One region of the Brevibacillus sp. B_LB10_24 genome, then DNA from elsewhere that is predicted to be linked to it. Evidence: riboswitches for the same ligand, from Rfam matches in the RefSeq annotation. Region 1 holds a riboswitch; each other region holds the start of a gene.

Region 1 (4,210 bases):
TTCAGATTCATCGCGCCAAGTCCGACGGAGTGCAGCTCGCGATTGGCTTTTTGCACCCCCGGCGCGTTTTCGATCCGGGTCGTGTCGCTCACTGCCGTCAATGCCTCGATGCCTTCGTGCACCGACTCCCGCAGCTTCTTTTGCTCCATCACATTGGCGATGTTGAGCGAGGCCAGGTTGCAGCTGATGTCGCGGCGGATGATGTCTTCCAGTCCGTAATCGTTGATCGTCGAGGTCTCCTGCAGTTGAAAGATTTCCGTGCAGAGGTTGGACATCTTGATCGACCCGATCTCTTTCAAGGCGTGTGCCTTGTTGGCGTTCGACTTGTTCATGATGTACGGGTAGCCCGATTCCAGCTGGATCATCGCGATCTTGGTCAGCATCTCGCGGGCGCTCATCACGGTTTTCTTCTTGACCCGCTCGTTGGCCAGCAGTTCATCGTACATCTGGTCGAGGTCAAGGTCGTCCAGGTGCTGTCCGTATTCCCGGTAGACAGAGTAAGGCGCAAACACGGTGAGCGGCTTGTCCTGCGCCGCCAGCTGGTAAAACTTGTCCGGCACGATCAGGCCGATCGACAGCGTCTTGATCCGCGATTTTTCGTCGGCGTTGATTTTTTTGCTGTCCAAAAACTCGATGACGTCCCAACCGAAGATGTTGTAATAGGCCGCCCCTGATCCCTTCCGCTGCCCCATCTGGTCGGCGTAGGAAAACGCGTCCTCCATCAGCTTGAGGACCGGCATAATCCCCTTCGCCGCGCCTTCCACCCCTTTGATCGGCTCGCCGCGGCCGCGCAGTTTGGAGAGGTTGACGGCGACGCCGCCGCCGATTTTGGAGAGCTGCATGCAGGTGCCTAATATGTAATTGATCGAGTTGAGCGAATCGTCCATCTCCAGCAGAAAGCACGATACCATCTCTCCCCGGCGGCTTTTCCCGGCGTTGAGAAACGTTGGCGTAGCCGGCTGGAGGCGCTGTTCGATCATCGCTTGAGCCAGACGTTTGGCCCGCTCAAAATCTCCCTCTCCGAGCGAAAGAGCGACGATCGCCACCCGGTCGGGGTACTGTTCCAGGTACATCGACTTGTCATCTGTCTTCAGCGCGTAGTCTTTGTAAAACTTCGACGCCGCCATGTAGGAGGAAAACTGGAACCCGTAGCTGTGAACGGTGCGGAAGATCTCTTCCACCTGCTCCGGGGTGTACCGCTCGTATACATTTTCGTAGTACTGATGGTCGATCATGTAGTCCATTCTCGCTTTGACGCTGTCAAACTGCATCGTGTTCGCGCGGACTTCCTCCATGAATACTTCGACCGCTTCCCGATCTTTGTCCAATTGGAAAAATCCGTCACTGCCACGCTGCATCAATTGGTTGTTCAGTTCAATGTGCCGCAATCCCTGCCACCTCTTTCACAAAATACTCCACATCGCGACTGGTCCCCGACAGTTCGAATTTGGAAATAACCGGAACCTTGTACTGATCGGCTATCGCATCCGCGCTCTTGGCAAAATTTCCGCCCCAGTTGCGGTTCCCGCTGGCCGAAACTCCCCGCAGCATGGCGTGATTTCGCTGCAAAAAAGCTTTTACCGTCTCCGGCACCTGGCCAAATCCCGTCGTATAGGTAATGAGTACGAACGGCTCTTCCAGCGTCATTTTGGCGTCGATTTGCACGCTTCGCACATTTGCCTTGGTTACAAATCTTCGCACGTTTCCCGTCTTCGAATCATAGGCGACCAGCATGTCCCTCAATCCTTCCCTTATGTACTGCTGTTTGTTGCAGAAAAAGCAAAGCGCATCCGACGACTAGCAGGAGGTCGGATGCGCGTAAAAATCCACAGGATGCACGGGCCTACGGCTTGCAGGCCAGCTGCGCGAACCCTTCCCTATCTCCCGTAGGTACCAGAGTGCAGACGAACAGGCAGGTCTCCTGGCTCAAGGGTCATCGCTCCGTCCGCCTTCCCGATCGCGGCGATCAGTGGCACCTTGGAACGGAACTTCCCTATTACAGTGGCGGGACCGCGCCGGAATCGCACCGTGCTTCCCTTTTTAAGTCTCTGCCAAATATTGTTGGCAAGACACCTGTCCGTATCAATATGTAGATGACTTTATTTACCTTACAACAAGATGTTGAGGGTGTCAATACTTGGCACGCTGTTTGGAGGGGAGGATTGCACTTTGGGAGAGAGATGATGCGTTCTTTGGCTTTGGTGAACATTGTGGTCCGGAAGAAAAAAATGGGCTCGCTCGTTCGCGGCACGCCAGCGGGGAAGCTGGGGGTGGCCGTCTCCACTACAAAAAGCGGCACGTCGACCAAAAAGGACTGTAGGTATTTCAACGTAGGATTTGGTCGACAAGCGTGTGCCGCTTTTTTCCGTTACGACTGGGTAGGCGTGCCAAGGCCTGCGCTCGCTCCATTTTTTTCTTCCGTCTCGTAGCCTTAGTGTTATAGATGCGTAAAGACGCCGCTTACTCCCGTTGGCAGATGTGGGAGATAAGCGGCGCTTGAGATATTGTTACGTAGATTCCACCTGGACCGCCGGGGTGATTGTGGCGGAGTCGGCGGGGTTTGCTTTCGGTTCGTACGCGATTTTGATCCCGAGAAAGCCGTAGATGATTGCGATGATGGGGCTGAGGATGCTGAAAAAGGCAAATGGCGCGTACGTGAAAGCGTGGACTCCTAGGGTGGCGAACATGAATGCTCCGCAGGTGTTCCAGGGGAACAGCGGTGAGGTGACGGAGCCGCCGTCTTCGACCGTTCGGGAGAGGTTTTTCAGCTGCAGTCCCCGTTTTTTGTATTCGGATGCGTACATGCGGGCGGGAAAAATGATCGCCAGGTAGGCATCGCATGCGAGGAAATTGGTCGTGACACTCGTCCCGACGGTCGTGGCGATCAGGCTGCCGGTCGACCTGACACGCTTTAGGATGGCGTTGACGATGGATTCCAGGATTCGCGTCGTTTCCAGGATTCCTCCGTAAGCCATGGCAATCATGATCAGGGCGATCGTCCAAAACATCGATTCAATGCCGCCGTTGTTTAACAGGCTGTCGATCATTTCAATTCCCGTCTCAGCGGTATGTCCGTAGTACAGGGTATTTAAGGCCTCCTTCAGGGAAGCGCCCTGCACGACCGCAGTACAGATCGTGCCGAGTACCGTTCCGATCACCAAGCCGGGAATCGCAGGCATTTTAAACACCAGCATGACGATGACCGTCAGAGGAACGAGCAAAATCCACGGGCTGATGACAAAAAGTTCGCGCAGCTGCCCTTGCAGGATCATCACTTGCTCGGCATTGTCGCTTGCATGGTCCAACGTAAATCCGATAATCGTGTACAGGATCAGCGCGATGGTAATCGCCGGAACGGTCGTAAACATCAGATGCTTGATATGTTCAAACAGGTCGATCCCGGTGACGCCCGCAGCCAGGTTCGTCATTTCCGACAGGGGAGACACCTTGTCGCCGAAATAGCAGCCGGACACGACGGCACCGGCGGCCAGGGCGATCGGAATCCCCAATCCTTCGGCCATGCCCATAATCGCGATCCCGATGGTTCCAGCCGAGGTCCAGGCATTCCCCGACGCCACCGATACCAGCATGCAGATGGCGCAGGCGGCGACGAGGAAATACGTCGGAGATAAGACCTCCAAACCGTAGTAGATCATGGTCGGCACGATCCCTCCGGCGGTCCAGGAGCCGATCAGGGCGCCGATGATCATCAGGATCAGAATCGCCTGCAGCGGCAGGGTGATCGTTTTCAGCATGCCTTTTTCAATCTCTTTCCACGAGTGTCCCAGACACAAGCCCACGATTGTCGCGACGATCGCACTCGCCAAAAGCGGAATATGCGGGTCCAGCTCCAGGACGAAGATGCCGACGAACAGCGATACGATCATAAACGCGATCGGGATCAGCCCCACCCATACCGGCGGGACTTTTCTGGGTTCAATGTCCTCCATCTCATCAACCCCCTTCGAATGTTATCGCTTGCAGTTCTCCTTGGCGTGACTAATCGAGCAGCGATTCTACGCTTTCGCGAAAGACCTTCGTGTGCGTATCGACGTCCTCCGCCTTGGTTTGCGATGAGATGAGGGCCATGTTGTGAAACGGCGTCATTAAAATCCCGCGATTGAGCGCATACAAGTGCATGTAACGATCCAGTTCGAAATCTACCGCTGCGGCTGCCTCTCCGCCGTTGCGCGGGGGCGTGCTGCGGAAC
Region 2 (4,210 bases), on a different contig from region 1:
GATGAAGGAAAATCTCCGCGTGCTGATCAGGCAGGTAGCGTTAAATGCCCAGCAGGTGGCTGCTTCTGCGGAGCAGCTGATGGCCAGTTCCGACCAGACGAGCAAAGCCGCCGGGCAAATCACTTTGACGATACAGGAAATGGCTGCCGGCTCCGATCAGCAGGTCCAGGAAGTGGAAGGAAGCGCAAAAGAGATCCAGGAGATGTCAACAAGCGCACAGCATATCGCGGCGAGCGCCGGTCACGTATCTGGCGTCGCTGCCGAAGCTTCCCGAAAGGCTGCAGACGGAGACCAAGCCATCCGGACGGCGGTGGAGCAAATGGAAACGATCAATCGGACGATGAGCGACTTGACCCGGGTTATCGAAGGGCTGCAGGGGCGCTCAACGGAAATCGGACAAATCATCGAAGTGATCACCAGCATCTCCGCTCAGACCAATCTCTTGGCTTTAAACGCAGCGATCGAGGCGGCGAGAGCAGGCGAACACGGACGCGGGTTCTCGGTGGTGGCCGACGAGGTTCGCAAGCTGGCGGAACAATCGACGGCATCGGCTCAGCAAATCGCTGACTTGATCAGCGCCATTCAGCTTGAAACCGGGGCGGCCGCCCAATCGATGCAGAGAGGCCGGCAGGAAGTGGAGAACGGGATGGGCGCGGTCCATCAGGCGGGGAAATCCTTTGCCCAGATTCAAGCTTCTGTCCTGGAAGTGACGAACCAGATTGAAGAAGTATCCGCTGCGTCCAAACAGATGGCGGCAGGAACGGAAAAAGTGGTGCAGACGTTTGAGCGCGTGCTGCAGCTTGCCGAGGGTTCGGCATCAGGCAGCCAGAGCATCTCGGCAGCCACACAGGAACAGCTGGCCTCCATGGAGGAAATCACTGCGTCTGCCGGCGCGCTGTCCAAACTGGCGGAGGAATTGCAGCAGCGCGTGGAAACATTCAAGGTGTAGCGGATAGGGAGGAACGGAAAAACATCGCGGGAGTTGCGATATTGATCTTTTTCATATTTTCTTTGATTATCTTTTCATATATAATACCTACACAAAACTATGGCACATTGAAAGAAAAATAGAAAGTTACGTTAACATGTACACAGCTCATGTTGCAGGCGAATTCAGGCAATTTACGTATGATTATAGTTGGGTTGAAGGGTTGCATTATTTTGATGCCTATGCTTCCCTATGCGAAGCTTCCGCGGCGCTATGCAAAAATGGAGACGTATATGGGATAGCCAGTCGTCTTAAACGTTTCGCTGAAAAAGATAATTTTGATAAACTAAGTTATAAAGATGCGCGGTATATAGCAGATTTTTTGGATTCGCTGTTAACAGATTCACCTCCCACTTCGGATGAAGTCTTCAAGTTTTTGGGTTATATTGTAGAACTTAGCAAGTAAGTAGATTCTTATGCGGTCTCGGGACAACCTTCGGTTTACCGTGGCCGCATCATATTTTCTAAGATTGGAAGCAGGCTGCCCTAATACGGGGGGAGTAGAAATGGAATCAGTCGGCGGGACGAAGGAATTTCTTGAACATCAACTTGACCAGCAGATCGGAAATCCAGAACATGGAGGAATTAATCGCGATCAGCCGCCAGAATGGCTGCGTATAGTGAAGGAAATCTAGAAAATTGTCCGCAGGGTGAGACGTGAAGGCCAGCGTAAAGGCAATGATAAAGGGTGAGAGCACCACAAATGTAAGCAGAATCTGCAGCATTCCCGAATAAACAGGGCCGAGATACCTTATATTCATAGCTAACAGGTCAGCCACTAATGAGACGGGCAAAGAAACAATCATGAATACGCTTGCCACCACAGCGCCGTAGATAAAGACAAAGACAGGCTCCTTAGACTGAATCCCGATGATGGAAACGGAAAGGACAGAAGCCAAAAGGACCGTGACGTATTTGCTCCCCATCAAGTCAATCCCCCCTCGGAAGGTTCTGCGAATCCTTGCATCCGTTGACATCTGAATTCCAACATTTCCCATACCCTTATAGTAAAACATTTGGAAGGATTTGCATATTCCTAATTTCCGACTGCCTATTGCTGGACGCACAGGTAGCAATCTTCCAAACTTTAGGGTAAGATAAAAGGAATGCAGGCACCAACCTACAATTTCATAGGATGCAGCCAGGTGCCCTTGTGGGAACAAGGGGTAACAGGGAATCGGGTGAAAGTCCCGAGCGGTCCCGCCACTGTATCCGGGGAGTTCTCTTTTCATACAGGCCACTCGATGCCACAACGTCGGGGAAGGCGAAAGAGCGCGACGATCCGGGAGCCAGGAGACCTACCTAGCATGCTCACACCAGCAATGCCTTCGCGGAAAGGAGAGGTGTACGGAAAGAAGCAACGATTGTTTGCCGCAGTTTGTTGTTTTTCTCATAAGATCCGGACCCGTAACCCCATCTGCCGAGATGGGGTTTTTTCGTATGTAGGCAAGCGAGAATTGCAGAAAGGAGCAAAAAATTGAGAAACCTGATACCCCAGCTATCTTCAAAAGGAATCGTACGGGCAAGCGGAAATGCCCGCCCGGCCCTTGTAAACGGCCGGATGGGGCTAAGGGGCGTCCTGTGGCTGCTGTTCGGGATGTTTTTGCTATCCGTGACGCTGGCCGTCATGCTCGGCCCGATCAAGATTGCCCCTGAGACGGTGTGGAAAATCCCCCTGTCCCATCTGCCCGGGATTGGACAAGCAATCGAACGGGATTGGACGAAGGCGCAGGAGCACATCATTTGGGATATCCGCTTCCCCCGTGTGCTGCTTGGGGCTGTGGTGGGAGCAGGGCTTGGCGTGGCCGGGGCGGTCATGCAATCCCTGCTGCGCAATTCGCTCGCCGACCCGTACATCCTCGGCGTCTCTTCCGGTTCGTCTGCTGCCGCCACATTGGTTATCATCTTCGGGGTACTTCCGTATTTCGGGCAGTACGCGTTGACTTTCGGTGCCTTTTTCGGTGCTCTCGTTTCTATGATCGCCGTTTACTTGGTCGCCCAGGTACGGGGAAGCATCAATACTTCTCGACTGCTCTTGGCAGGCATTGCCGTCTCAATGGTTTTATCTGCCGTAACCAACTTTATTATCATGCTGGCTCCGAAAGAACAGGGCATCCGGGACGCGATGTTTTGGATGATGGGCAGTTTCTCTGGCGCCAAGTGGGAGTACTTGACGATCCCCGGTTTGGCTGTGCTGGCCGGTACCGCGTTTTTGCTGTTTCAATACCGCGCCTTGAATGCCGTCTTGATGGGCGACGAAACGGCGAAAACACTTGGCATCAACATGGATGCGTTTCGAAAAACGCTTATTCTCGTCGTTTCGCTGCTTACCGGGGTCATCGTCGCCGTGAGCGGCTGCATCGGGTTTATCGGCATGATGATGCCGCATATTGCCCGGTTTTTGGTCGGCTCTGACCATCGGCGGGTCCTCCCGGTATGCGCCGGGCTGGGGGCGATTACCGCTATTTGGGCAGATGTTCTCGCCCGCCTGGTATTGGCCCCCCAGGAAGTGCCGATCGGTGTGGTTACCGCACTGTGCGGCGGGCCGTTTTTTATCTGGCTGCTGCGCCGGAGTACATATACCTTCGGAGGGGGAAGCAAATGAACGTGACAGTGGAACACGCTTCGTTTTCGCTGATGCAAACGCCTATTGTCCAGGATATATCCCTGCATGCCGCCTCGGGGCAATTTGTCGGCATCATCGGGCCGAACGGGAGCGGAAAATCCACGCTGTTGAAAATGATCTGCCGAATCCTGGAGCCGGATGCCGGAATGGTCAGTTTGGATAACCAGGAGCTAAGCCGATTGGCTTCGCGCTGCATTGCACAGCGGATGGCAGTCGTCAGTCAGGAGACGACGCAGATGTTTGATTTTTCGGTATGGGAAATGGTGCTGATGGGGCGGACTCCGCATAAACGCTTGTTCGAGCCGGATACCTCATTGGATGAAGAGATTGTGGACATGGCCCTGCAGCGCGTCGGCATGCTGGAGTACGCGGAGCGCAGCTTTATGAGTTTGTCCGGAGGTGAAAAGCAGCGGGTGCTGATCGCCAGGGCGCTGGCTCAGCAGGCGCAGGTGATCGTACTGGACGAGCCGACGAACCATCTGGACATCCGCTACCAGCTGCAACTGCTGGATCTGGTCAAGACCCTGGGCGTCACCGTCATCTCGGCGCTGCACGACTTGAACCTGGCTTCCGTTTATTGCGACTATTTGTACGTT
Region 3 (4,210 bases), on a different contig from region 1:
GGGACGGGAAGACTGGATTGCCGCCCATGTGAGCCGGGCGACTTCAGAGAATCCCGTGTATTTGCAGGTAAAGGAGCTGTTTCAAAGCCGTACGCAGGCAGAGTGGTCGCAGTTTTCCCACAAAGTGGATTGCTGCCTGACTCCCGTGCTGGAAATCGGCGAAGTCATACAGCATCCTCACGTGCAGGCAAAAGTCTTGGCGTTTGTACGGCACACACAGCGATGGGGGGATTTGATTCAGACGGATACCTCTGCGGGCGGCTATGATCCGGGGCGGAGCACGTCCGGCATGGCTTTTGCACCGCCGCCCGCAGCAGGTGAACATACCGAAGAAGTTTTTCGATCTGTCTTGTCTGTCGCCTCGGAACAGATGACAGACTGGAAAAGGCGCGGCATGATCTGAACCAGCGAATGGAGGGGGTACAATGGAGAGTCAATCTGTTTTGCTTGAGCGAAAAGGCGGGGTAGCGGTAATCACGTTCAACCGCCCCGACAACCGAAACGCCCTGTCGCGGGCATTGGTAGACGAATTTCGCGCCTCCCTGGAGGAAGTGCGGACGGACGCCCGGATTCGCAGCCTGATTGTGACGGGGAGCGGCCCGGCTTTTTGCGCCGGCGGCGACATCAAGGGATTTCCCGGCCAGGGCGCAAGCCAAGGCAGCAGTCCGAGCGGGGCGGAGGCAAGGCGGTATATGCAGGAGGCGCATCGGCTGCTGCTCGATCTCGTCTCCTTGGAAAAGCCCGTCATTGCAGCGGTCAACGGCTATGCAGTCGGAGCCGGTTTTAACCTGGCCCTGGCCTGTGATTTGCTGATCGCCTCGGAAAATGCTTCATTTGGACAAGTTTTTGCTAAAATAGGATTGGTGCCGGATTACGGTGGAATTTTCTTCCTGCCAAGATTGGTAGGGCTGCAACGGGCCAAGGAGCTGATGTTCTCCGGCCGGATGATTACTGCCCGGGAGGCACAGGCGTACGGGATTGTGCTGGAAGTGACGACGGCAGATGCGCTCTTGCCGAGAGCCGAAGAAATGGCGGCTTCCCTGGCGCAGGGTCCCAGTGCCGCCATCGGGATGGCCAAGTCCATCTTGAACCGCAGCAGCGAGATGACGTTGGAACAGGTTCTGCAAGCTGAAGCGATGGCACAGGGACTGGCCTTCACTACGCAAGATTATCTGGAGGGAGTCCGGGCCTTTCGGGAAAAGCGGCCGCCGGCATTTACCGGAGAGCAGGAGCGAAGAGACGAAGAATGAGGTGAGGCAAGGATGAGCGATAACCAACCAATTGATCTAGGAAATGATGTGTTTCTCATTGACGGGTTTGATCTCGGCCTGGCTGGCAGGACCGGAACCTATGTCCTCCGGGAACCGGAGCTGACGATTATCGAGACGAGTGCCAGCCCGTCGGTTCCTTACATCTTGAAGGGGCTGCTTGAACTGGGGCTGCGGCCGGAAGAGATCAGATACATTATCGTGACGCATATACACCTGGACCACGCCGGGGGAGTGGGACTGCTGCTGCAGGAGTGCCCGGACGCTCAGGTGATTGTCCACCCGAAGGGAGCACGCCACCTCGCCAACCCGGAGCGGCTGATCCAGGGAGCCAGAGCGGTGTACAAGGAGAAATTCGACAGTCTGTTCGATCCGATCCTTCCGGTAGCGGAGGATCGGATCGTGGTGAAAGCAGACCGCGAATCGCTGAAGATCGGTCCAAACCGGACGCTCGAGTTTTTCGATACGCCGGGACACGCCAATCATCACTTTTCCATCTATGATCCGAAGAGCAACGGCATGTTTACCGGCGACACCTTTGGCATACGTTACCATCAGGTGGAAGACGCAGGTTGTACCTTGTATCTGCCTTCTACATCGCCTAACCAGTTTTTGCCGGAAGCGATGGAACGCTCGATCGATCTGATCAAAGACCTGCAGGTAGACCGCATCTACTTTGGCCACTACGGAATGACGACAGATGTCGATGACGCTTATCGTCAGATGAAGATTTGGCTGCCCATCTTCGTAGAGACAGCGAAGCAGCTTTCCGCACAAGGAAAGGGAGAGGGCGAAATAGCCTCTGCGCTGCTCTCTCGCGTGCGGGATCACCTGACCGGCCGCAGCGTCCCGCAAGACCATCCGGTTTACCAGGTGCTGCAGATCGATTTGGAAGTGTGCGCCATGGGTTTAGCCGATTACCTGTCAAAACAAGTGAAATAGACGGCGGATCGCCGTGAAGGTCGGCTGCGTCCGCTGCCAGCCGGCATAGACAAGTGGGTGCCGGAGTGATATAGTTACTTGTACAATCGCATATCGGAGGAAACAGGTGCTGAACGCTAAATTTTTAGCTTCGGCTTAATTGGGAAGTTCGGTTAAAAGCCGACACGGACCCGCCACTGTGGTGAGCACCGATGGCACACGCATCGGTAAGCTTTTGCTAGCATGTCACTGGTACTGCCGGGAAGACGGCAAAAGCTCGACTCTAAGTCAGGAGACCTGCCTGTTTCAGCGACACTGATGACCTACGCGGATTTAGGCTGGTGTTAGAGATCGGGCACGACCCTTGCAACGCTTGGAAATAGGTATGCGGCCAAGCATCTGATCAGGCAATGGCGAATGTTCAGCAAAGCATTTCTAACACGATTAGAAATGCTTTTTCTTGTTGGAAGAGGAGAAAGGGAGAGAAAATCATGCGCAAGATTATGCAAGCAAACGTTTTATGGTTCATCTGTTTGATGCTCAGCCTGACCTTGTTCGGCTGCTCAGCACCCGCAAACCAGTCACCGGCACCCGGCACTGACACTGCCCCGCAAGCTGTGCCGGAAACAACAGCGCCGGAATCGGAAACAACCTATCCGCTTTCATTGACCGATGGGACGAATACGTCTATCACCCTGGAACAGGAGCCCAAGCGGGTGATCACACTGGCTCCCAGCGAGACAGAGATCCTGTTTGCGATCGGGGCCGGGGACAAGGTGGTAGGTGTCGACCAATACAGCGATTACCCGGAAGAAGCGAAAAGCAAGGAGAAGGTGGGCGATATGAATACCAATGTCGAAGCAGTCATCGCCTTGCAGCCCGATCTGGTTGTCGCTTCCGCCAGCATGAATCAGAAGGCGATCGAGCAGCTGCGCTCTTATGACATCAAGGTCTACGCTTCCAGCCCGAAAACGGTTGACCAAGTGATCGAAAAAATAGAAACCGTCGGGAAAATCATGAATTTGCAGCAAAACGCCAAGCACGTGGCGGAAAAAATGCGGGCGGACAAGCAGAGCGTGGTCGATGCCGTGAAGGACGTGCCGAAAAAGAAAGTGTATCTCGAGTACAACCCTGGCTGGACGGTGGGGAAAGGCGAATTTTTGGATGAACTGATCTCGTTAGCCGGCGGGATCAACGTCGGCGGGGACAAGAGCGGTTGGTACGAGATCGATCCCGAGCACATCATTCAGGCCAATCCTGAAATCATCCTGTATCCGGAGGGGGAAGGAGCCGGCGATGTGATTCTGGACGGCATCAAAAAGCGTCCCGGTTGGGGACAGATCGACGCCGTGAAGAACAATCGCATGTTCTCTTTTGAGCAATCACCGGTCGTCCGCGTCGGTCCGCGTTTGACCGATGGGCTGAAAGAAATCGCCAAGGCGATCCATCCTGACCTGGTGAAATAAAATGAAGAGAAAACTTCTCCTGTACGGCGGAGGGGCCCTCGTGCTGCTGCTGCTCTCCGCCAGTATCAGCCTCTCGGTCGGCACGGCGAGCGTGCCGCTGGTGCAGGTTTGGAAAATCCTCCTGCATCAACTCCCGTTGGCGGATCAGTGGATCCAGCCCACCTGGACGACAGCGGAAGAGATGATCATTACACAGGTGAGGCTGTCGCGCGTCGTCCTGGCGATCCTGGTCGGCGCTTCGCTCGCCTTGGCGGGCTGCGGATTTCAAGGCGTGCTGCGCAATCCGCTGGCTGACCCTTACACGCTTGGCGTTGCTTCCGGGGCATCCGTAGGAGCGGCGTTCCTCATCCTGTTCGGGCTGCAGGCCATCCTCGGCCAGTGGACGGTTCCGATCGCCGCGTTTGTGACCGGTTCGGTGACGCTGTTCGTCGTTTTTTCACTGGCGAGCTCGCAAGGAAAGATGAGGGTGGAGACGCTGATCCTGTCCGGGGTCGTGCTGCAGGCATTTCTCGGATCGCTCGTCTCCTTCATGGTTTCGCTGTCAAACAACGTGGT

What was found. A riboswitch is a leader RNA that binds a small molecule or an ion and turns the genes downstream of it on or off. The one in region 1 is predicted to bind cobalamin.
Region 2: linked by a shared signal. The riboswitch ahead of ACI7RC_RS10290 (FecCD family ABC transporter permease) and the one ahead of nrdI (class Ib ribonucleoside-diphosphate reductase assembly flavoprotein NrdI) in region 1 are both predicted to bind cobalamin.
Region 3: linked by a shared signal. The riboswitch ahead of ACI7RC_RS07160 (ABC transporter substrate-binding protein) and the one ahead of nrdI (class Ib ribonucleoside-diphosphate reductase assembly flavoprotein NrdI) in region 1 are both predicted to bind cobalamin.

What each region holds. Positions count from the first base shown of each region.
Region 1 is NZ_JBJQOQ010000009.1:18,131-22,340, forward strand. It holds gene nrdE (class 1b ribonucleoside-diphosphate reductase subunit alpha) at 1-1,388, opposite strand, end outside; gene nrdI (class Ib ribonucleoside-diphosphate reductase assembly flavoprotein NrdI) at 1,375-1,734, opposite strand; cobalamin riboswitch at 1,895-2,092, opposite strand; gene ACI7RC_RS10510 (hypothetical protein) at 2,184-2,429, shown strand; gene nhaC (Na+/H+ antiporter NhaC) at 2,508-3,950, opposite strand; gene ACI7RC_RS10520 (aspartate aminotransferase family protein) at 4,000-4,210, opposite strand, start outside.
Region 2 is NZ_JBJQOQ010000008.1:155,711-159,920, forward strand. It holds gene ACI7RC_RS10275 (methyl-accepting chemotaxis protein) at 1-949, shown strand, start outside; gene ACI7RC_RS10280 (hypothetical protein) at 1,086-1,394, shown strand; gene ACI7RC_RS10285 (hypothetical protein) at 1,501-1,917, opposite strand; cobalamin riboswitch at 2,115-2,308, shown strand; gene ACI7RC_RS10290 (FecCD family ABC transporter permease) at 2,550-3,593, shown strand; gene ACI7RC_RS10295 (ABC transporter ATP-binding protein) at 3,590-4,210, shown strand, end outside.
Region 3 is NZ_JBJQOQ010000005.1:95,126-99,335, reverse strand. It holds gene ACI7RC_RS07175 (CaiB/BaiF CoA transferase family protein) at 1-403, shown strand, start outside; gene ACI7RC_RS07170 (enoyl-CoA hydratase/isomerase family protein) at 426-1,250, shown strand; gene ACI7RC_RS07165 (MBL fold metallo-hydrolase) at 1,263-2,210, shown strand; cobalamin riboswitch at 2,298-2,508, shown strand; gene ACI7RC_RS07160 (ABC transporter substrate-binding protein) at 2,681-3,655, shown strand; gene ACI7RC_RS07155 (FecCD family ABC transporter permease) at 3,657-4,210, shown strand, end outside.